DNA from 3 places in the Gordonia sp. DT219 genome. Region 2 is predicted to be linked to each of the others. Evidence: predicted binding sites of a transcription regulator. Region 2 holds the regulator's gene; each other region holds the start of a gene.
What was found. The regulator LexA, encoded in region 2, represses DNA repair genes until DNA is damaged. The targets are predictions, from matches to a motif close to CGAACANNTGTTCG.

Region 1: ACPXB3_RS03695 (DUF222 domain-containing protein) is a predicted target of LexA. The motif match lies at 6,243-6,256, and genes of this name have one in related genera.
Region 3: ACPXB3_RS09535 (DUF222 domain-containing protein) is a predicted target of LexA. The motif match lies at 6,037-6,050, and genes of this name have one in related genera.

Annotation. Positions count from the first base shown of each region.
Region 1 is NZ_JBNCNR010000002.1:65,109-73,170, forward strand. Features, by position in the region: gene ACPXB3_RS03670 (TetR/AcrR family transcriptional regulator) at 1-195, shown strand, start outside; gene ACPXB3_RS03675 (MerR family transcriptional regulator) at 255-1,055, shown strand; gene ACPXB3_RS03680 (hypothetical protein) at 1,076-2,569, opposite strand; gene ACPXB3_RS03685 (UDP-glucose dehydrogenase family protein) at 2,566-3,996, opposite strand; gene dcd (dCTP deaminase) at 4,087-4,662, opposite strand; gene ACPXB3_RS03695 (DUF222 domain-containing protein) at 4,709-6,217, opposite strand; tRNA gene ACPXB3_RS03700 (tRNA-Gly) at 6,364-6,434, shown strand; gene ACPXB3_RS03705 (DUF1254 domain-containing protein) at 6,590-8,056, opposite strand.
Region 2 is NZ_JBNCNR010000001.1:314,505-322,566, reverse strand. Features, by position in the region: gene hrpA (ATP-dependent RNA helicase HrpA) at 1-75, shown strand, start outside; gene nrdR (transcriptional regulator NrdR) at 49-555, opposite strand; gene ACPXB3_RS01600 (LysM peptidoglycan-binding domain-containing protein) at 596-1,198, opposite strand; gene lexA (transcriptional repressor LexA) at 1,566-2,216, shown strand; gene ACPXB3_RS01590 (phosphoenolpyruvate--protein phosphotransferase) at 2,272-3,990, opposite strand; gene ACPXB3_RS01585 (DeoR/GlpR family DNA-binding transcription regulator) at 4,192-4,962, shown strand; gene ACPXB3_RS01580 (1-phosphofructokinase family hexose kinase) at 4,959-5,924, shown strand; gene ACPXB3_RS01575 (PTS fructose transporter subunit IIABC) at 6,022-8,062, shown strand, end outside.
Region 3 is NZ_JBNCNR010000005.1:140,400-148,461, reverse strand. Features, by position in the region: gene ACPXB3_RS09560 (sensor histidine kinase) at 1-386, shown strand, start outside; gene ACPXB3_RS09555 (response regulator) at 383-1,018, shown strand; gene ACPXB3_RS09550 (3-hydroxyacyl-CoA dehydrogenase NAD-binding domain-containing protein) at 1,169-3,340, opposite strand; gene ACPXB3_RS09545 (acetyl-CoA C-acetyltransferase) at 3,375-4,586, opposite strand; gene ACPXB3_RS09540 (TetR/AcrR family transcriptional regulator) at 4,720-5,889, shown strand; gene ACPXB3_RS09535 (DUF222 domain-containing protein) at 6,091-7,410, shown strand; gene ACPXB3_RS09530 (adenylate/guanylate cyclase domain-containing protein) at 7,566-8,062, shown strand, end outside.

The sequences.
Region 1 (8,062 bases), on a different contig from region 2:
GCCGACGTCGTCCGGTACGGCCAGGTCGCCGGAATGATCCGCGCCGGCGACCCGCTCCTGTTGGCGATGCAGATCTGGTCTTGCGTGCATGGCGCGGTGAGCCTGGAGCTCGCCCGGTCCGGGCCGCCGTTCATCGACCCCGCCGGCAACTACGCAGACGTCATCGCCCTGATCGCGCGTGGTGTGCGGCCCTGAACGCGCCCACGTCGTCGACCTGACCGAACACGAGCCGCGATCTGCGAGAATGGACAACCGTGACCGAATACCGGATCGACGACCTGGCCCGGGTCGCCGGGACGACCACCCGGAACGTCCGCGGATATCAGGATCGCGGACTATTGCCGCGGCCGTTCCGGCGCGGACGCATTGCCATCTACACCGACGCGCACGTCGCACGCCTGAAGGTCATCAACGATCTCCTCAAGCGCGGGTTCACCATTCGCCACATCGGCGACTTCCTCACCGGGGTGGCGCGCGGGGACGATCTCACCGATGTCCTCGGGCTGCGCGAGGTGGTCTCCGAACGGTGGTCGACGACCCGGCCGACGATCGTGAGCGCCGATGAACTCGCCGAGATGTTGCACACCACCGACCCCGATCACCTCCGCCGACTCACCGAGTTCGGGCTCATCCGCCCCGAACCCGGCGACGATGGACCGCGCAGCTACGTGATTCGCGATCCCGAGACCGTCGCCGGCTACGGCCGTCTCGTCGCACTCGGGATCACGTTGAGCGATCTTCTGGATGTCCACGCCGAGCTCGACCGCGCGATGGATGCGGCGGCCAACACCCTGATCTCCGCCGGCCGACGCATGGTGACCACGGGGCATTCCGACGGCTGGATTCCGCAGACATCCGAGGAATCTTCCGAAGCCACAAGGCTTCTCACCGAACTTCGCCGATCCGGGCAGGTGTCGGCCCACAACGCACTCGATCGCGCTCTCGACCGCGACATGGCGCGGCAGCTGGCCGATTACCTCGATGCCGCACGGGAATCCGGGCATGACCCAGACCACAACCCCACCGCCGCAACAGATCCGAGCGCCGGCGAGTAGTCAATCAATGGGCGATGCCGTCACGGAATGACGATCGGCGGCAGCCCCGGGACCGGAATGGAAATCCGCGGCGGTCGCGGTGAACCTCGGCGAGGGGAATTGCCGCGTGTCTGCGAATCGGTCTGGGCCGGCGGGGGTGGTGGCGGAGGTGGCGTGTATCGCACCGCCGGACGGCGGGCCTCGACCAGATCCGACGGATCGGCGTACTCCGGCGGCGACGTCGGAGTGGCCGACGTCGAGACCGATGGGGTGGTCGTCGACACCGCGGCCGGGGGTGTCGGCGCCGACGAACCGCCGGTGAAGGCCACCGCCATTGCCGCGCCGAACACCGCGAGCACCCCGGCGACCGCACCGCCGAGCAACCAGCGCGGCCGCGAATACCAGCGGCGATCAGCGGCCGGCTCGTCCCGATCGGCGTTGGAGTCGAAATCTCCGGCCGGCTCGCCATCCAGCTCCGGCTCGGCGTCGCGATCCAGCTCGGTATCGATCGCCGGGTTGGTACCGAATGCCGGGTCGGCGTCCGTCGCGAACTCGTCCGGACCGGCCGGTTCGTCGGGCAGCGCAGCGAGTTCTTCGGTGACCGCAGCGAGCGTCTCGGTGGAGGCATCCGAGAGTGGCGGGACACGCGGGGCCGGTTTCGGGGCCGCCGGGGAGGGCGCGCGGCGCGGCGGTTCAACCCTGGCCGGTTCGACTCCGGACGGCTCCACCATCCGGACGATCAGGTGGCTCATCGATCCAGGCATGGGGAAATCACCCGACGTCGGTGCGGTCACCCCGTGACTTGCACTGCCGTCGGCACTGTCGTCGGCTGCACTGCTGTCGGTGGCGCTGTCGTCGACGACTGCCACCGGTGTGCGGCGTGCGTCGGCGAGCATCACGGCCAGCCCCGGCCACGCGATATGTGAGCTCGTCAGAAGGGCAGGCGCGTCGAGGACGCCGACCTGCGCGAGCGTGGCGTCGAGGTGCTCGGCCAGCGCGGCCGCGAGCGGGGCGGTGGCCACCTCGACGTCACGGTGCGTCATCCGGAACAGCCGGACGTGCTGCTCGCCCATGATGAACGCGCCGCCGGAGGAGGCCAGTCGGGTACGCCCTCGTCCAGCGAGTTTGCGCAGTTCATCGCGCCATTCGTCGCCGGCGGGCGGAGTCACCCGCCCGAGGGCGACGAGGTGGTCGGCGATTACCCGGTCGAGTTCGCGTGGCGTGACCTCACCGAGCGAGGGTGCGGTGAGAAGTACCTGGTCTTCGACGATGTCGACAGCGGCCACGATCGCACCGGCAGCGTCCAGATCGACCACGGCAACCAGACGCACACCCTCGTCGACGAGCCGTTGACGGACAGATTCGGTCAGCGTCGCGTCGAGGACGCGTGCTGCGGGATGTGTCTGTTCGGTCATCGGTAGGTGATTCCTGCGGTCGTCGGGGGCGCTGCGCTGGTCGATCGGTTGCTCGCCCGAGGTGTCCTCGTCGGCATTCCAGTCGCCCGGGCGCCTCCCCTGCGCCCATTGGTTGTTCAACCTAACACGTGAGGGCGGGGCACCTGGACCGATGAGTGAGCTATCCCACGATGGACCGCCGGGCCGGCGCCGGCGGTTCCGGCGTCCTGCGGGTTGCGGCGGACCTCGCCGCCGAGCGCCCGATAGTCCCAGCCGGCGTCCCGCCACTGCGCCGCCGCGAGGCATCGGCGGCCGTCGACGATCACCTTGCGCGCCACGACGCCGTCGAACTCGTCGGGACTCATGTGCACGAATTCGGCCCATTCGGTGGTCAGCGCGATGACGTCGGCGTCCGCGGCCGCCGCGCGCGCAGTCTCGGCGAAGTTCAGCGTCGGATACATGCGCCGGGCGTTGGCGGCGGCCTTCGGGTCGAAGACGGTGACCGACGCACCCCGCAACGCGAGCTGGCCGGCGACGCTCAGCGCCGGAGAATCGCGGACGTCGTCGCTCTCCGGTTTGAACGCGGCACCGAGGACGGCGATGTTCGCCCCGATGAGGTCACTGTGGCAAGCACTCTCGACGAGCTCGACCATCGCCTCGCGGCGGCGCATGTTGATCGCATCGACCTCGTGCAAGAACCGAAACGTGCGTCCCGCACCGAGTTCTTCGGCGCGCGCCATGAATGCGCGGATGTCCTTGGGGAGGCATCCGCCACCGAATCCCAAGCCGGCATTGAGGAATCGGCGGCCGATCCGGTTGTCGTAGCCGATGGCGTCGGCGAGCGCGGTGACGTCGGCGCCGACGATCTCGCAGAGTTCGCTGACCGCATTGATGAACGAGATCTTGGTTGCCAGAAAGGCATTGGCTGATGTTTTGACCAATTCGGCGGTGGCCCAGTCGGTGACGACCATCGGTACGCCAGAGTCGAGAACCTCGCGGTACAGCTCGCCGATCACCGCCGCCGCGCCGGTCGTTTCGGCGGTCGGATCGGTTCCGACGACGATGCGGTCGGGCCGCAGCGTGTCCTCCACGGCGAATCCTTCTCGCAGAAACTCTGGGCTCCAGGACAATTCGATGGTGGCGAGGTTGCTGCTGAGGTCGGCGATGCGGGTGGCCAGCTCGGCGGAGGTGCCAACCGGCACGGTCGACTTGCCGATGATGAGGTGTTCGCCGCGCAGCATCCCGGCCAGCGTCTCTACCGCGGAGAAGACTGCTGAGGTGTCGGCGCCGTAGCCGCGAGCTCGTTGCGGCGTGCCGACGCCGATGAAGTGCACGGTCCCGTGGTCGGCGGCGGACTGCATGGACGTCGAGAAGTCGAGGCGGCCGGCGGCGATATTGCGGCGCAGGATGTCGGCGAGCCCGGGTTCGAAGAACGGCACCTCACCGGCGCGCAGCCGGGCCACTTTCTCGATATCCACATCCACGCCGAGGAGGTCGTGCCCGAGTTCGGCCATGCAGGCCGCGTGGGTCGCGCCGAGATATCCACATCCGATGACGGTGAGCTTCATAGATGTAGACGTACGCGCGGCGTGATGCGCGCAGCCGACAATGACGTGGCGCGACAGCGACGCGTGCGTGAACTCCGCGGTCGGCGCAGGTCAGTCGGCGTCGCGCACGAAGTTCAGATACGCCTTGGACGGGGTGGGCCCGCGCTGGCCCTGGTATTTGGAGCCGACGGCAGCACTGCCGTAGGGATGTTGGGCCGCACTGGTGAGGCGCAGCAGGCACAGTTGCCCGATCTTCATGCCCGGCCAGAGCGTGATCGGCAGATTCGCGACGTTGGACAGTTCGAGTGTGATGTGCCCGGAGAACCCGGGGTCGATGAACCCCGCGGTCGAGTGGGTGAGTAGGCCGAGCCGCCCGAGCGAGGACTTGCCCTCGAGGCGGCCGGCGAGGTCGTCGGGCAGGCTGCACACCTCGAGTGTCGAGCCGAGGACGAACTCGCCCGGGTGCAGGACGAACGGCTCGCCCTTCGTCGGCTCGACGAGCGTGGTCAGCTCGTCCTGCCGCTGTGCTGGGTCGATGTGGGTGTAGCGGGTGTTGTTGAATACCCGGAACAGCCCGTCGAGGCGCACGTCGATACTCGACGGCTGGACGAGGGCAGGGTCGAACGGATCCAGCGCGAGGCGACCGCTGTCGATGGCGGCATGGATGTCCCGGTCGGAGAGCAGCACAGTGCGAGGCTATCGGACCGGTGAATACGTGTGCGGGTGTCCCCGGTCACGGAGGCGGATCGGGTGACTCGGGGCTACCGCCTTTCTTGCGACGGGATTCCTCGTCGTAGCGGCGCTCGATCGCCGCGCGGAAGCGTTTGACGACGTCGTGGGCGAGATGGGTGTGATTGATCTTCTGATCCTGGTTCGGGTGCGCCGCGGGTGGTTGCCACACCGTGCGTCCGGCGTCCGGTCCGTCCGGCTGGATCGTCGTCCGCCACTTGTCGGGCAGCTTGCCGACGTGCCTGTTGTCGGGCGAGCAGGTGAACGTCAGGTTGGTGATGTCGGTGGGTCCACCGTCCTGGACGTCGGTGATGTGGTGGACCACCGAGTCGAACGCCTTGGTGGAGCAACCCGGGCACGTGCAGCCCGGGCCGTCCTTGGCGATCAGCGCCAACCGCTGCGCCTGGCTGGCCTGACGGCGTTGGGTGCCGAAGTAGAGGACCTCGGTGGTGTGGTCGGCGAAGACGGCCAGGTGGTGCTGGGACTCGGCGGCCATCTCGACGAGGTCGGCGATGGGGATCGGTGCGCCGGTGGCGGTTTCGGCGGGCGCTCCGGCGGCCTCGTGCAGCTGCGATTCGGTGATCGCGACGATGATGTGCGCGGGTAGTCCGCGATGGGACTTGCCGAGCGCACCCGCGTCGAGGGCGAATCGCAGGACCGCCGCGAACGCGTCGTGGTTGCGTTGCTCGGCGCATCGGTCGTCACGTGCGGCAGCGGCCCTGAGCTGTTCCGGGTCGGCCTGCCCGGGATCGCCGGTCGGCGAGTCGGGGTCGTCGGGATTGTTCATACCTTTCTCGCCCCAGATGGCGAGCACGATGTCGAGTTGTGCACGGGTCACCGGGTCCAACGTTCCCCAGATCTTCGACATCTGTTGGAAGTCGGCATCTTCCACGTGAAGCGACCGCCGTCGTTTGCGGTCGGAATCGTCGGTCAGCTGCCCGTCGGGGTCGAGATGCGCCAGAATCTGCACACCGACGCGGCGCAACGAGCTCGGGATCATCTCTCGCGCGTAGAAGGCCAGCGTCGACTCCGCGACCTCATGCTCGATCGCCGGCACCGACGACGGAATGCGCTTCATCGTCTCGATGATGACGTCGACGTGCGCAGTCGAGATGGCGCCCTCGGCCAACGCTTTCGCGGTCTTCGGCAGATCCGGGGACAGCTTCTCGCCCTGCATGTTTCGCAGCGAACCCAGCTTGGCCGACTGGATGCGCCTCCGCTTCGCCGTGCCCAGGCTCACATTGAGCGCCCCGGTGAGGAATGCGTGCATCGAGGTGTACCCGGCCTCCTGGTAGGCGGCGCGGTCGTTGGTCTCGACGTAGTGCGACACCGAAATGGAATCCATTCGGCGCATGGCGCGCTCATGTTCGCTGACCACGCCGACGATCTCCGCGTCGGTGCAACCAGTCGGGTCGGCAGCCTCGATCTCATCGAGCAGGGCGTGCAGTTGCGCCATCTTCTCGACGAGGTCAGGGGAGGATTGATCGAGGTTAGGCGGTTGCGTCACCGTCATCACGATCACCCCCCAGCGTCATCAACGAACTTGCGTTCGATGTTACCGCCGCCCACCGACAAGTCCGATCCGCTTTCCACAGGCTGGTGCGACGCGAGTGTGAAGACCTTTGCTAGCATGACCGTCGCGGGCCTCGTCGCCCGCACGCCGATGTAGTTCAATGGCAGAACATCAGCTTCCCAAGCTGAATACGCGGGTTCGATTCCCGTCATCGGCTCCGCAGGTCAGAGAGCATCTCAGCCTCGACCACTTTTCATTCGGAATCGTCTTGCACCCGTACTGTGCCCAAGCACCGGGAACCGCGGGCCGACTGCACAAGCTGCGCTCGACGCTGTCGGGGCCCGCGGTTCACCGCACTGCTTTTCGATGTGGCTAGCCGGTCTTGATGAAGTCGCCTGGCTTGTACTTCCGGTCGAAGAACTCCTGCTTCGGTCCGTAGAAGCGGAACAGGCTGAACCAGCCACGGCCCGGAACGGTCCGGAGCCAGTTCCGTGCCGCGTCCGGCGGGTTCGGTCCGACCGTCAGCGTGATCGACCCGTCAGCGTTGTAGTCGAGGTCGTTCATACCGTTTAGCGAAGGGTACTTCTGCCCTTTGGCATCGACGCCCGCGGCGGTTTCGGCGTCGTAGACCGTGACCGACCAGAACAATCCGGCCGGAGGGTTCGGGGGCAGGGTGATCGTGTATGTGTTCTCGCCGCGCAAGAATTCACCGTCACTGTCCTTGTAGGCGTCCCCGTACTTGGCGCCCATACCGACGATCGACGACATCATGCCGGTGCTGATCGAGTAGTGATTGGTGAACATGTGGATCTTCGCATTGACGTCGGTGTGTCCGGTTTCCCGGTTGCGCCATTCCTCGTCGAGGACGGTGTGCATGAAGTCGTCGGGGTCCGTCTTCACATGCGCCACCCAGTGCCGATCCGACCACCATCGGGCACGTTCGTCCTCGTCATAACCCGAGGCGACCGTCTTCGACATGTTCCAGGCGGTGCGTGCAGCCAAGTCCAGGATCGTGCGTTCCCTCGCCGACGGCGCGAACACACCGCCCTTCCGGATTCCGAGTGCCGCGAGCATACCGTGCATATAGGGGTCGATTCGATCGACTCGCTCGCTCTGGATGAAATCGTCGAGCGAGTCGAAGTAGCTGCCGTCCTGCGCGAACAACGCATCCACCGGCACGTCGGACACGTGCTTGTACTCCATGGGCTTCGCGTCACCATTCAACGGGCGCACGACGATTCCTTCGACCGACTTCACACCTGGCGAGAGATCGTCGACGGAGTGGAAGAACCCCCGCGCAAAGATGAAGACGCCGTTGGTCCGGCTCGTGAAAACGAAGTACTCGTCGCGGTCAATCTCGCCGTCGTAACCGTCGGGGACGATCAGGTACTTGCCGCCTACACCGTGGTCCGGCCCCGGGATTCCGACATCGCCGAGATACCGGACACCGTCGATGACCGGCCCCGTCAACGGACGGTGCCAGAAGTCGTCGACCAGTGCCTGAATCTTCGGTGGCGCCTCGATGACCAACGGTCCGGTTACACTCAGATCGGCGAACGTCAGCCCGTAGATCAAGTCCGAGTTCGGGGTGGTGATCACCGTCGCCGGCGTCAGCCGTTTCTCGGGAACAGACATCACGTTGTAGCCGGACCCCGAGACTGCCTCCAGGCCCCGCTTCATCGCCCACATGTTCATCGCGGGAAGCGACCACAGATAGACCTGCACTGCACGCTGGAAGAACAACTCGTCCTCGAGCTGTCGTTGGGCGTCCGGCGTCGGATATCCACCATCGACATTGGCCGAGGCCAATGCAGTGAACTTGATGAAATCCTCTGACATTCGCAC
Region 2 (8,062 bases):
TTCGCCCAGCGCCTCGGAACCCGATATCCGATCTCGGAGAAGAGGGCGCTACGAGCCCTGGACCGGCTCGGCTGAGACGACCCCGCCGGCGGATTCGGAGCGGCCATGGGTGAGGTTGCCCTGCAGGTCGTCGATCTCGCGCTGGAAGTCCTCGAGCGAATCGAAGGAACGATAAACCGACGCGAAGCGCAGATATGCCACTTCGTCGAGGTCGCGCAGCGGTTGCAGGATCGCCAGCCCGACCTCGTTGCTGGGAATCTCGGCAGCTCCGGAGGCCCGCACCGTCTCCTCGACCTGCTGGGCGAGCTGGGCGAGATCGTCTTCGTCGACCTGCCGGCCCTGACACGCGCGGCGCACCCCGCGCATCACCTTCTCGCGACTGAACGGCTCGGTCACGCCGTTGCGCTTGACCACCGCGAGCACGGCGGTCTCCACAGTCGAGAAACGGCGGCCGCAGGCACTGCATGAGCGGCGCCGGCGGATGGCCTGTCCTTCATCGGCGACACGGGAGTCGATGACCTTGGTGTCGTCATTCCTGCAGAACGGGCAGCGCATGCACCGAGGATACCGCCCGCCACCGCACCGACTTCTCGCGTCACCGGTAGGCCGGCGCGAGCAGCGACTGCCCTGCCTGCACGGCACTGCCGGACATGTCGTTGAGTTCGACGATCTTCTCGATCACCGACTGCCGGGGCATGTCGGGCGCCACCCGCGCCGCGATGGCGTTCAGCGATTCCCCGGCGCGCACATGGACCACCTGGGTGGCGATCGGCGCCGGCCGTGCCGACCCCCGCTGGGCCGATTCCTGATAGTCCGAACCGGCGACGGCGACCAGCCACACCAGTAGCGCCAGTGCCACGCCGGTCAGCACGGCCACCAGTGCGCCGGTCCGGCGAGACCTGTGGCCACCCGGATCACCCGTTCCGGCCAGGTGATGTGATCCGGCCGGTGACGTGCACCAGGTGCCGTCGGCGCCCGGTATCCGCCGGGAGACCGGGCGGATCGGCCGCCGGTCGGCGGGACGACTCACGGCCGAGGAACGCCGGGGGGCGCGGCGAGGATCGAGCGGCCGCTGTTCGCGGGGACGGGCGCGCGGAACCGGGTTGGTCGCGCCGGCGCGGGTCTGGCCGGTGAAGGTCTGGTCGGTGCGGGTCCGGCCGACGCGGGTCTGGTCGGTCGACAAAAGGGTGCTATGCATGGTCTCTTCCTGTCTCGATCACACATTCGATGAACGGATGTTCGAGTTGTACCACCCCGCTCCGACAATTTCTCCACAACACGTCGAACAGACGTTTGAGGATGTCCGAAACCTCGGCTATTCTGACCGGTGATCAGCTCGACCACAGGCCCGCGACAGGTGTGCACGTCACCTACCGGCCCACGGCCGGGGTGGCACGCACCCGATCGAAAGGACTCGAATCCCGATGAGTGAGAAGAAGGACCGTTCGTCGCGGCCGGCCGAGGCGGCCGATCCGGAGTCGGCCACCACAGAGTCGAGCACCGATGACGCCGCGACGGCGACGACACCGCAGGTTGATGACGCGGCGGCCGCCCCGCGGCGGCCCATCGTGCCGAGGGGTTTCGAGGCACCACTCACGCCACGTCAGCAGGGAGTGCTCGACGTCATCCGCAAATCGGTTCGCGAGCGGGGATATCCGCCGAGCATCCGCGAGATCGGTGATGCCGTCGGGCTCGCCTCGACCTCGTCGGTCGCGCATCAATTACGCACGCTGGAACGCAAGGGACTGCTCAAGCGCGACGCCAACCGGCCGCGCGCGGTCAACGTGCGCGACGCCGACCCGACGCCCACCGATGACAATCCGAACTCGGAGAACCTGCCCACCCCGACCTTTGTCCCGGTGCTCGGCCGCATCGCGGCGGGCGGCCCGATCCTGGCCGAGGAGGCCGTCGAAGACGTCTTCCCCCTGCCTCGCGAACTCGTCGGTGAAGGTTCCCTCTTCATGCTGCGGGTGGTCGGCGAGTCGATGGTCGACGCCGCGATCTGCGACGGCGACTGGGTGGTCGTGCGCCAGCAGAACGTGGCCGACAACGGTGACATCGTCGCCGCCATGATCGAAGGCGAGGCAACGGTCAAGACGTTCAAGCGCAAGGACGGCCACGTCTGGCTGATGCCGCACAACGAGTTGTTCGAGCCGATCCCCGGTGACGAGGCCGCCATCCTCGGCAAGGTCGTCACCGTCATGCGCCGGATCTGAGCGCAGGCGCTGATCAGCTGCGCGGTGTGTCAACCACGTTTCTCACACCGCGCAGTTAACAACGCAACGCCTCGCGGGCCGCGGCGCGAGCCGCACCCGGTGCAGCGGTGGCCACCGCCGCCGTGGCCGCGGCGCGGCATCGATCGAGGTCGACCTCGGCGAGTTTCGCGCCCACCGCGGCCGCGGCGGCGGGTGCACTCGACAACGACGTGACCCCGAGTCCGACGAGGACACAGGCGAGCAGCGGATCGGCCGCCGCCTCACCGCACACGCCCACCGGGGTGCCGGTGCGCGAACCCGCCTCGGCGACCATCGCGATGAGAGCGAGGACCGACGGCTGCCACGGATCGGTCAACTCGGCGAGCTCGGCCGACATCCGGTCGGCAGCCATCGTGTATTGCGTCAGGTCGTTGGTGCCGATCGAGACGAAGTCCACCTCGGCCACAATCGCCGGCGCAAGGATCGCTGCCGACGGGATCTCGATCATCACTCCGGCCACCAGACCCCGTCGGCGCACTTGCGCGGCGAATTCGGCCGCCTCGGGGGCCGAGGCGATCATCGGCGCCATCACCCATGGCGTGCTGCCGGTTTCCTCGGCGGCGCGCGCGATCGCATCGAGTTGTCCGGCCCGGATCTCGGGGTGTGTCGCCGCGATGCGGTTGCCGCGCACACCGAGTGCGGGATTCGCCTCGGTCCCGTGGTCGACGAATTTCAGCGGCTTGTCCGACCCCGCATCCAGGGTGCGGATCACCATCTTCTTGCCTCCGAAGGCCTCGATGACCTCCCGGTAGAGTGCCGCCTGTTCGTCGAGGGACGGTTCGTCCGGGCGATCGAGGAAGGCCAGTTCGGTACGGAACAACCCGACTCCTTCTACCGGGGACGCGGTGGCCGCACGGGCCGAGACGCCATCGGCGACATTCGCCAAGATCGCGACCTCGTGGCCGTCGGCGGTGTGACCAGGCCCGGTCCAGCCCGCAATCGCCTCCACCTCCCGGCGGCTCTGCTCCACATCGGCTCGCGCTCGGTCCGGATCCGGTTCCACCACAATCGTTCCCGCGGCCCCGTCGACCAGCACCGCGGTACCCGCGGAGACGACGTCGAGTTCGGCAACAGCCACCACACACGGAATCCCGAGTTGCCGGGCGATGATCGCGGTGTGACTGGTCGGTCCGCCCAGTCGGGTCGCCAGCGCGGTGATCAACTCCGGGTCCAGGCCGGCGGTGTCGGCGGGCGCGAGGTCGTCGGCGAAGAGGACCGACGGTTCGTCGGGCACCGGGACCCCCGGTTCGGGCTGCCCGAGCACCTCGGCGACGACGCGGTCACGCACATCGTTGAGGTCGGTGACGCGTTCGGCCATCAGTCCGCCGAGTTTGGTGAACATCGCCGCGAACTGCTCGGTTGCGGCGACGGCGGCGGCGGGCGCGGGCGTGCCCGTGCCGATCAGCTTCGACACCGCACCGATCCAGCCGCGGTCCTCGGCGAGTCCGGCCGTGGCGATCAGGACCTCGGCGGCGGCCCCGGACGCGTGTGAGGCACGCTCGCGCAAACGGGCCGCCACCACCCCGGCGGCGGCGACGAAGCGGGAGAGTTCGGCATCGCGCTCCGCCTCCGAAACCGGTGGCGGCGCCACCTCGGTGGCCTCGACGGTCATCCGTCGGCCCGGCCGCACCACCGGACCGTAGGCCTTGCCGCCGACAACCGGCGTCCCGCCCAGTTCACGCCCGCCCAGTTCTCGCCCGGCGTGCGGGTTGTCTTCCCGTATCTGCTGGTTCACGACTTTGGCCCTTCTCGTCGTCTAGCTCTGGTCGTCGACCGCGGCCGGGCTGTGAATCAGGCGTCCGCGAAGCCGTCCTGTGATCGAAGTTACAAGAATTCCTTGACTTGTCAACACACTCAAGCGTAAACACAGATATATCAACATCGATAGCCACAGAAACCAACATGCGGTGTCGGTGGACAGACCGATCGGAGAGACGTGTACGCGGAAGAACGACAGCAGGCGATCGCCGAGCTGGTCCGCTCGAATGGGCGCGCATCGGTGAACGCACTCGCCGACCGGTTCGAGGTCACCAGCGAAACGGTGCGCCGGGACCTGGCGGGTCTCGAGCGCGCCGGCCACCTCCAGCGCGTCCACGGTGGCGCGGTTCGACCGGGGCTCATCGCGATCGTGGATGAACAAGGCATCGATGAACGCGAGGCCACCCACATCGATCAGAAGGCGGCCATCGGGCGGGCGGCGATCCGATTCCTTCCCGGCGACGGCGGATCGGTGGCCCTCGACGCCGGTACGACCACCTATCAGGCCGCCCTCAACCTGCCCGCCGATCGCCGACTGAGCGTGGTGACGAGCAGCCTGCCGCTGGCGACATTGCTGTGCGGACACGCAGCGGTCACCTTGCACCTGGCCGGCGGCCGCGTGCGACGGCTCACCCAGGCGGCGGTCGGCGCCGAAACCGTTGCCCGCCTGGAGCAGTTCCGCGTATCGGTCGCCTTCATCGGCACCAACGGCATCAGCGAGGGCGCGGGATTGTCGACTCCCGATCCGGATGAGGCCGCGGTCAAGTCGGCCCTGGTGCATTCGGCCCAGCGGGTGGTCGTACTCGCCGACTCGTCGAAGATGAACCGGGAGGATTTCGCCGGCTTCGCCGCCCTCGACGACGTCGACGTCCTCATCACCGATGCCGGTATCGACCCCGCCTTCTCGGCGGTCCTGTCCGCGCGCGGCATCGAGGTCGTGATCGCATGATCCTCACCCTCACCGCGAATCCCTCGTTGGACCGCACCCTCGAGATCGCCGGGCCGCTCGAACGCGGCGAGGTACAGCGGACCACCGGGGTTCGCGCCGAGCCGGGCGGCAAGGGCGTGAACGTGTCCCGGGTGGTTGCCGAGGCCGGGTTGCCGACCATCGCGGTCCTGCCCGCACGGGCCGGGGATCCGCTGCTCGCGGCACTCGACCGGGCCGGTCTGCACCATGAGACCGTCGCCGTCGCCGGCGAGGTGCGTGCCAACGTCACCATCGCCGAACCAGATGGCACCACCACCAAGATCAACGCTCCGGGGCAACGTCTCGACGATCAGCAGTTGCACGCGCTCACCGACCTGATACTGGCGCGCGCCGTCGACGCCGACTGGGTCGCCTTGTGCGGTTCGCTGCCGCCGGGGGTTCCCGACAACTGGTACCGGGTACTGGCCGATGAACTGATCGGTCGTGGGCATCGGGTAGCCGTCGACACCTCCGGCGCACCGCTCACCGCTGCGGTGACCGGACGAATCGATCTGATCAAACCGAACGAGTACGAACTCGCCGAGGTCAGCGGCGCGGACCCGGAGGTGCTGCGCCGGGCGGCCGCCGATGGTGACCTCACCCCCATCGTGGCCGCGGCGGCCGAGATGGTCCGACGCATCGGCGGCTCGGTGCTGGCGACCCTGGGTGCCGCCGGAGCGCTGTTGACGACGGAGACGGGAAGTTGGTTCGCCACCTCGCCGCCGATCGTCCCGCGCAGCACCGTCGGGGCCGGTGACTCGTCGCTCGCCGGCTACCTCATCGCCGAGACGCAGGGTGCCGACGAGCCCGAACGCCTGCGCAGCGCAGTCGCCTACGGCGCCGCCGCCGCCGCGCTCGCCGGAACCCAGCCACCCCGGCCCGATCAACTCGACCCCGAACACGCCCGGGTCACCGATCTCGCCGGAGCCGCCCGAACCTCCTGACCGACCCCGGCCGCCATGACCGGACACCCGGGCATCCGCAGACCCGCCCACCCCACGCCGACACCTCCCCACAGAGCAAGACCAGCAAAGGAAGACCATGTCCGAGCAGATCATCACCACATCGACGGTGAATCTCGACGTCGACGCCGGCGGCGACCCGTCGTCGGTGATCAACCATCTCGCGGAGAATCTCGGTGCGGCCGGCCGCACCGGTGACCCCGCCGAACTCGCCCGCGCGGCGCTCGCCCGCGAGGCCAAGTCCGCCACCGGACTGCCCGGTGGCATCGCGATCCCCCACGCCCGTGCCGCCTCGGTCTCACAGGCGAGCCTGGCGATGGCCCGGCTGTCGCCGAAGGTCGACTTCGGCGCCCCGGACGGTCCGGCCGACCTGGTATTCCTCATCGCGGCCCCCGAGGGCGGTGCCGCCGAGCACATGAAGCTGCTGAGCTCGCTGGCTCGCGCCCTCGTACGTCCCGACTTCGTCGCCTCCCTGCGCGCCGCGGCAACCGATGACGAGGTCGTCGCACTGGTCGACGACGCCATCAACCCGCCCGCCGCCGGGACCCCGGGCCCGACCGCGCCGACGGCCGCAGCGGCAACGGCGGCAACGGCGGCAACGGCGGCAGCGGCAACGTCGAAGGCCGCGGGCACCCCGGCAGGTCGAGACACCGCACCCGCCGGCCAGGCCGGAGCCGACAAGCCCCGGTCGATCGTCGCGATCACCGCCTGCCCCACCGGAATCGCCCATACCTACATGGCGGCCGATGCCCTCAAATACGCCGCCGAGCGGGCCGGCGTGGACTTCCACGTCGAACCGCAGGGCTCCTCGGGGACCACCCCGTTCACCCCGGACGTCATCGCCGGTGCCGATGCCGTCATCTTCGCCACCGATGTGGGTGTCAAGGGCAAGAACCGCTTCCACGGCAAGCCGGTGATCGAGTCCGGCGTCAAGCGCGCCATCAACGAGCCGGATGCGATGATCGCCGAAGCCCTTGCCGCCGCTGATAATCCGCACGCCGCAGTGGTACGGGCGGGTGAGAGCGGCGACGCCGCGGCGGGCGCCACCGAGCGAGGCGGCCTGAGCCTGGGCAAGCAGGTCCAGCAGGCGCTGATGACCGGTGTGAGCTACATGATCCCGTTTGTCGCGGCGGGCGGTCTGCTCATCGCGCTGGGCTTCTTGCTCGCCGGCTATCAGATCGGCAACAAGAACATCGACAAGACCATGACCGACGGCGCCTATATCGCGCTGCACAACAGTCTGTGGGATCTACCCGCCGGCGGGCTCGGCACCTATCTGGGGGCGGTGAGCTACGCGATCGGGACCTTGGCGATGGGGATGCTGGTACCGGCGCTCGCGGGCTACATCGCCTTCGCGATCGCCGACCGCCCCGGCATCGCCCCCGGCTTCGTCGCGGGCCTGGTATCGGTCGCCGTCGGCGCAAGCTTCATCGGCGGACTCGTCGGCGGCCTCGCGGCCGGTGTCATCTGCCTGTGGATTTCCCGGATTCCGTTGCCGCAGTGGGCACGTGGGCTGCAGCCGGTCGTGATCATTCCCCTCTTCGGCAGTCTCATCATCGGCGCGATCATGTTCATGTTCCTGGGCAAACCCCTGGCGTGGCTCACCACCGCGATGAACAACGGCCTCAGCCACATGACCGGTGGATCGGCCATCGTGCTGGGCATCGTGCTCGGACTGATGATGTGCGTCGACCTCGGCGGGCCGGTGAACAAGGCAGCCTACCTGTTCGCGACGACCGGCCTCGCGATCGGCGGTGCCGCACAGTTGGAGATCATGGCCGCGGTCATGTGCGCAGGTATGGTGCCGCCGCTGGCGATGGCCCTGGCCTCGACGGTGCTGCGCCCGAAGCTGTTCACCGAGCCGGAGCGTGAGAACGGAAAGGCGGCTTGGCTTCTGGGAGCGTCGTTCATCTCCGAGGGCGCCATCCCGTTCGCGGCCACCGACCCACTGCGGGTGATCCCGTCGATGATGGCCGGCGGCGCCCTGTCGGGCGCCCTGATCATGGCCTTCGACGTGCAACTGCGTGCCCCGCACGGGGGTGTGTTCGTCTTCTTCGCGATGAACGCCTGGTGGTGGTTCCTCGTGGCGCTGGCCGCGGGTACCGCACTCTCGGCGGTGT
Region 3 (8,062 bases), on a different contig from region 2:
GGCCGCTGGCCACCGCACTCCAGGAGGCTCTCACCGCCTTCTCCCGCCGCAACCCCATCGCGGCCACCCTGCGCGTGGACGGCGACCCGCGGTCCCTTCCCGGCGACGAGTCGCTGTTGCGGATCGCACAGGAGTCACTCGCCAATGTCGCCAAGCATGCCGGTGCCACGCAGGTGGTGACGACGCTGACCTATCTGGACGACACCTTGCTGCTCGACATCCGCGACAACGGGCGCGGTTTCATCCCCGATGCTGTGCGACGCGGCGCGGACAACGGCTTCGGCCTCACCACCATGGCGCAGCGCGCCGGCCTCATCGGCGGCGAGTTGGCGATCGAATCCGAACCCGGTGCGGGGTGCGTGATCTCGGTGTCGGTGCCCCGATGAACCCCGAACCCGACACCCCGATCACCATCGTCGTCGTCGACGACCATCCGGTCGTCCGGGACGGAATCCGGGGCATGCTCGAACGCGAGCCCGGGATGTCGGTGGTCGGTGAAGCCGCCGACGGCGCACAGGCACTCACCGAGATCGCAAGGCTGCGGCCGGATGTGGTGCTGATGGATCTGCGGATGCCGGGGACCGACGGGGTGACCGCGATCCGGCGACTGCGCGCGCAGGATCCCGATCGTCCACGCATCCTCGTGTTGACGACCTACGACACCGACACCGACATCCATGCCGCCGTCGACGCCGGCGCCGACGGCTACCTCCTCAAGGCCACACCGCGGGCGGACCTGATCGGCGCGGTGCGGAGTGCGGCTGCCGGCCGGCACGTCCTCGACCCGACTGCGGCGGCAAGTCTGATGAGCCGCAACCGCTTCGACACACTGACCGATCGGGAATGCGAGGTGCTGCGGGCAGTTGCCCGCGGTGGCACCAACCGGCAGGTCGCCGCCGAACTGATGATCAGCGAGGCGACGGTGAAGACACACCTGCTCCGGCTCTATCCCAAGCTCGGCGTCAAGGACCGGGCAGCGGCGGTGCGGGTGGCCTTCGAGCGCGGCCTGATCCGCTGACGACGAAACCCACGGAAGAATCGTTCTTCCGTGGGTTTCGTATTCGTCCCCCGGAAACTTCTGGAGGACGAAAACAAAAGTGGGGGACGAACATTCGTCCCCCACTTTTGGCTACCGGCTCAGCTCAGCTCAGCTCGACGACGCAGGAGCTCAGTACTTCTCGCCCTTGCTCGCCTTCTCGACCAGCGAGGCCGGCGGCTCGAACTGTGCGCCGTACTTCTTGGCCAGCTCGCGCGAGCGGTCGACGAAGCCTTGCAGGCCGCCCTCGTACTGGTTCATGTACTGCACGACGCCACCGGTCCACGCCGGGAAGCCGATGCCGAAGATCGAGCCGATGTTGGCGTCGGGCACCGAGGTGATGACGCCCCCCTCGATGCAGCGTGCGGTCTCGACGGCCTCGGCGAAGAGCATGCGCTCCTTGAGTTCTTCGAGCGACGGGTCGCTGCTGCCGGAGTCGAACTTCTCCCGCAGACCCGGCCACAGACGTACCCGCTTGCCGTTCTCGTCGTACTCGTAGAAGCCCGCACCGTCCTTCTTGCCGGGGCGGCCCTGCTCGACGAGGTAGTCGATGACGTCGAAGGAACCGTGGTGCGGGAATTCCTTGCCCTCGGCCTTGGCACCTTCTTGGCCGGATGTCCGGATCTTCTGCATCAGCACGAGATTCAGCTCGTCGGAGAGCTGCAGCGGCGCGGCCGGGTATCCGGCCTGGGTGCCTGCATGCTCGATCAGTGCCGGCTCCACGCCCTCACCGACGGCCGCGATGGCCTCGTTGATGAAGGTGCCGATGACGCGGCTGGTGAAGAAGCCGCGGCTGTCGTTGACCACGATCGGGGTCTTGCGGATCTGCAGGGTGTAGTCGATCACCTTGGCCAGCACCGCATCCGAGGTCTTCTCGCCGCGGATGATCTCCACGAGCGGCATCTTGTCGACCGGCGAGAAGAAGTGGATGCCGATGAAGTCCTCTTGGCGCTTGACGCCCTGGGCGAGGATGGTGATCGGCAGCGTCGAGGTGTTGGAGCCCAGGATGGCGTCGGGTTCGACGATGTCCTCGATCTCCTGGAATACCTTGTTCTTGACCTCGACGGACTCGAAGGCGGCCTCGATGACGAGGTCGACGCCCTTGAAGTCCTCGGCCTTCTCGGTCGGGTGGATGCGGGCGAGCAGCTCGTCGCTCTTGTCCTGGGTGGTCTTGCCGCGGGAGAGGGCCTTCTCCTCGATCTTGACGGCGTAGCCCTTGCCACGTTCGGCGGCCTCGAGCGAGACGTCCTTCAGCACGACCTCGATGCCGGCCTTGGCCGAGACGTAGGCGATCGCCGCACCCATCATGCCCGCGCCGATGACGCCGACCTTCTTGGCGGTGTACTTCTCGTAGCCGTCCGGCCGCGACCCACCGTTGTTGATGTGCTGCAGATCGAAGAAGAACGCCTTGATCATGTTCTGCGCGACCTGACCGGTCACCAGCGACACGAAGTAGCGGGTCTCGATGAGGTCGGCGGTGTCGACGTCGACGTAGGCACCCTCGATGGCGGCGGCCAGGATGGCGCGCGGGGCCGGCATGTTGGCGCCCTTGATCTGCTTGCGCAGCAAGGCCGGGAAGGCAGGCAGGTTCGCCGCGACCGATGGGTTGGTCACCGATCCACCGGGCATCTTGTAGCCCTTGACATCCCACGGCTGCTGCGCCTCGGGGTTGTCCTTGATCCACGCCTTGGCGGCGGGCAGGAGCTCGTCGACCGAGCCGACGACCTCGTCGACGAGACCGATCTCCTTGGCCTTGGCCGGCTTGAGACGGGGCCCCTGCAGCAGGACGCTCATCAGCGCGTTCTGGAAGCCGAGCAGTCGCACGGTACGCACGACGCCACCGCCGCCGGGCAGCAGGCCGAGGGTGACCTCGGGCAGGCCGACCTGAGCGCCCTTGACGTCGGCGATCACGCGGTGATGGGTATGCAGCGTGATCTCCAGGCCACCGCCGAGGGCGGCGCCGTTGATGGCCGACACGACGGGCTTGCCGAGGGTTTCCAGCCGACGAAGAACCTTCTTCATCGCGTTGGTCGTCTCGGTGATCTGGGTGGCGATCTCTTCTTTGGACTGGGTCCGCTCGGCGGTCATGTCCTTGAGGTCGCCGCCGGCGAAGAACGTCTTCTTCGCCGAGGTGAGCACCACTCCGGTGATGTCGTCCTTCTCCGCCTCCAGCCGATCGACCGTCTCGGCGATCGAGGTCTGGAAGAGCGCGTTCATCGTGTTGGCGCCCTGGTTGGGGTCGTCCATCGTCAGGACGACGACGCCGTCGGCGTCCTTCTCCCAATTGATCATGTTGTCACTCATGGTGTTCGAAGATTCTTTCTCTCGTGGCGGAGTATCAGAGACGCTCGATGATGGTCGCGACGCCCATTCCGCCGCCGATACACAGGGTGACCAGGCCGTAACGGCCGCCGGTGCGCTCGAGCTCGTCGAGCACGGTGCCGAAGATCATTGCGCCGGTCGCGCCGAGCGGATGGCCCATGGCGATCGCGCCGCCGTTGACGTTGACCTTCTCGTGCGGGATCTTCAGGTCCTTCATCCACTTGAGGACAACCGCGGCGAAGGCTTCGTTGAGCTCGAAGACATCGATGTCGTCGACGGTCAGGCCGGCCTTCTTGAGCGCCAGCTCGGTGGCCGGGGTGGGACCGGTGAGCATGATCGACGGCTCGGAGCCGACCTCGGCGAAGGCGACGACGCGACCGCGCGGGGTCAGCCCGTTGCGCTTGCCCGCGGCTTCGCTACCGATCAGGACGATTCCGGCGCCGTCGACGATGCCGGAGCTGTTGCCGCCGGTGTGAACGTGGTTGATGGCCTCGAGCTGCGGGTAGCGCTGCATGATGACGTCGTCGAATCCGGCCATCTCGGCGAGTGCGGCGAAGGCCGGCTTGAGCTTGCCGAGCGACTCGACGGTGCTGCCGGGCCGGCGGTGCTCGTCGTGGTCGAGCACGATGACGCCGTTGATGTCGCGCACGGGTACCACCGACTTGGCAAAGTAGCCCGAGGTCCAGGCCTTCTCGGCCCGGGCCTGCGACTCGGCGGCGTAGGCGTCGACGTCCTCGCGGGAGAAGCCCTCGATGGTGGCGATGGTGTCGGCGCCGATGCCCTGCGGGGTGATGTAGTGGTCGTAGGCAGTGGCCGGGTCGGTGAAGAGAGCACCGCCGTCGCTGCCCATCGGCACGCGCGACATCGATTCGACGCCACCGGCGAGAACCAGATCGTCGAAGCCCGAGGCCACCTTCGCGGCGGCCAGGTTGGTGGCTTCCAGACCCGACGCGCAGAAGCGGTCGATCTGGGTGCCGGGGACGGTCTCGGGCAGACCGCTGTTGAGGGCGGCGGTGCGGGCGATGACGCCACCCTGCTCACCGACCGGCGAGACCACACCGAGGATCACGTCGTTGACCTCGGCGGGATCGAGCCCGCCGTGCCGTGCGAGGACCTCGTTGATGATGCCCGATGCGAGATCGACGGGCTTGACGCTGTGCAGCGAACCACCACGCTGCTTGCCACGGGGCGTACGGAGCGCCTCGTAGATGAATGCTTGATCGGCCACGATGCTTCTGTTCCTTTCACACGAACCTTGTCGACGGTTACTCCGTCAGGCTAACGCGGAATAACTTCCTTGACCATACCCCGAGGTCAAGACTTGATCGAAGCCGCCATATCTGAGCTATGGTCGATTCACCATGCCTACCGAAAAGCCATCCCCGCGGGCCCGCCCGGCCGACCGCAAGCGGCAACTCGTCGCCCATGCCGCGTCGCTGTTCGCCGAGCGCGGCTACCCCCAGGTGGCCGTGGCCGACATCGCGCGGGCCGCCGGCGTCACCGCACCGTCGGTGTACCGGCACTTCGCCGACAAGCACGCCCTGCTGGTGGCCGCGGTGCGCAGCGGGGTCGACGAACTCGAGGCCTGCACCGATCAGGTGCTGTCGGCCGACTCCTCGCCGGCGGGCCTCGTCGACGCGGTCTGCTCGATCGGTGTCCGCAGCCCGGCGGCCACCTCGCTGTGGCGCTCGGCGAGCCAGCATCTCAGTGACGAGCAGAATCGGGAGATCGTCCTGCACATCCGCGGGGTGATCCACCGGTGGGCGGGGGTACTAGCCGCCGGCACCGGGATCCCCGAACGCGAGGCGGTCGAATTGTGCTGGGCGACGCTGAGTGTCGTCGGCAGTCTCGGCGTCCACAACACCCGGCTGTCGGCCGGCCGCTCGCTCGCGGCGATCAAGACACTCGTCCACCGACTCCTCACCCTGCGCCCGGATTCGGCGCCACCACTGACCCCGGCACCGTTGATCTCCACCGGTTCTCGGACCAGGCGCGACGAGATCCTTGACGCAGCAGCGGAATTGTTCGCCACGAGCGGCTACGCCGGGGTCGGCATGGACGACATCGGCGCCGCCGTCGGCATCACCGGACCGAGCGTGTACCGGCACTTCAGCTCCAAGCTCGCCATCCTCGTCGGAATCGGCCGGCGCAGCGCCACCCGACTGGAGGCCGGTGCGATGGCCGCCTACGGCTCCACCTCCGACAGCGCCAAACTCCTTGCCCTGCTGATCGATTCGTACGTCGGCGTACTGACCTCCAGTCCGGATCTCTCGGTCGGGTTCAACAACTCCGCGGTCTTCATCGGGCAGTCCGCCGCCGCCGACCTCATCGACGTACAACGCAATTACGTTGCGCGCTGGATCGACCTGCTGACCCAGACCGATCCCGATCTGCCCCGCCCCGAGGCTGCCGTGGCCGCGCACGCCGCCCTGTCGATCGTCAACGACGCCGTCCGCGTGCGCCGCGGGACGTCACGTCCCGACTTCCCGGCCCGGATGGCATACCTGATGAAAGGCGTCCTGGACGTCTGAGCGTGCTCGTCCGTGTCCGTGTCCGCGGCCGACCGGCGTGACTTCTGTTCACCGCAGGGAAAGCCGTTCACCGCTGTGACAACTGTTCACTGGTGGTACGAAAGCCGTTGCAGCCCTTGTGGATTAATCCTCGCAGCCCTTGCGCGTCGAACAAATCTTCTGCTACACTGGACCCATCGCAAGATCATCCAGGGGGGATTCATGATCGACGCCACCACGCCTTCGGCTTCACGGTCCGCAGAGCTTTCGGCCGACCTGTTCGCGGGCCTCATCGCGCAGCTCGACGACCGCACCTTCCGTGCGGACATCGGTTCACGAGACGCGTTCGCGTCGATGCAGCAACTGATCACCTTGCGCAACATGATCGATCACCTCGCCGCGACGTTGACCGGCGAGTTCGACCGCCTCAAAATGACCGCACCCCAAGGCCGCTCGGTGCGACAACTGTTGATCACCATGGGAATTGCGCCCGCCGTCGCCGGCCGACTCGTTCGCGTCGGAACCGCCACGGATGTCGACGGTGTGCGTATCCATACCGTCGACGGTGCGATATCCCTCGACCACGCCGACGCCATCGTCCTCGGACTCACCCACATCGAATCCCGCGCCGGCGAACCCGTCACCCCCGAACAACGCCGCGACCACACCCGCGCACTCGTCTCGCAAGCATTGTCCGGGATGAGTCCCGCCGAAATCGGTAAGCACGCACGCCAACTCGGCAACACCCTCGCCGACGACACCGGTGGCACACCTGCTGCCGAAGATCGTTCCCTCAACAGCGTCACCCTCGCCACAACCAGCGACGGCCGCCTCGACGTGCGCGCCGACCTCGACATGAGTGTCGGCGAAAAACTGTGCACCACCATCGAAACGCTGTCCGCCCCCACGCCCCAGCCCGACGGCTCCCACGACCCACGCACGGTCCAGCAACGCCAGGCCGACGCACTCGAGACACTGCTGGAAGCCGCCGCCCGCGGACTCGCCGACGACACGGTGTCGACGACATCACGGTATGACGTCCTGTTGACGCTCAACGCCGAACAGCCCGACCAATCCGCGCTGCAATACATGGGTCCGGTCACCGACCAACTCGCCACCACCCTGACCTGTGACGCCCAACTGACCGTCGCCATCCTCGACGACGAACGAGCACCCCTACAACTCGGACGCCGCAAACGATTGTTCACCAACGCCCAACGCAAAGCGTTCATCCTGCGCGACGAATGCTGCATCAAATGTGGTGCACCCGCATCGCGGACCCAAGCACACCATTTGCGGCATTGGGCCGACGGCGGGGCCACCGACCTCGACAACGGGTGCCTGCTCTGCACCGCATGCCACCACGACGTTCACGACCGCGCCGGCGCCGGGAGCGAAGCGAGCGGGCCGAATGATTACTGGGGTGTGGTCATGGGCTTCGACCGGCATCCGTGGCTCATCCCGCCCTCCACCGTCGACCCGAAACGACGACCACAACCGGCCTACAACCGGCGCACCCTACGCCTCGACAGCGCTGCCTGACCACACTGGCCGCCCGAAACAGGCCTGCCCACAAGACTTCCCGACCCCCGCACCCGGCCCGCCGGGACCGCATCTGTTGTTTGAGAACTTCATAGGGCGCCGGCCCCGGGACCTCCTGCTAGACTCACCGCGACCACGACGACGGACGGGGACCGATGAGTGCCGGCACAGGATCCGACGAGCCCACATACTCCCGCGACGAACTCATCGCCGAGCTCGACGTCTCACCGGAGTACGCCCAAAGACTGTGGAATGCCTTCGGTTTCGCACATCGGACCACCGACGACAAGATCTTCACCGCCGACGAGGTGGCCGCGTTGCGACTGTTCGCCGATTCCGAGGGTTCGATGCCGCAACGGGCGCAGGTCGCCACCGCCCGTGCGATCGGACAGACCATGTCGCGTCTGACCGAATGGCAGGCCGATCAGATCACCGACCTCCAACGCGATCCCGACGTTCCGTGGACGCAGGATCAGATGATCAACGCCATCGACGTCATCCAACGACTGATCTGGCGTCGCCACCTGAAACTCGCACTCGAGCGCGATGCGACACGGGTATCCGACGAGGAACACGATCTGGTGGTCGGGTTCGCCGACATCGTCGGATACACCAGCCTGTCCCGCCGCATCGGGATGGGTGAACTCGAGGA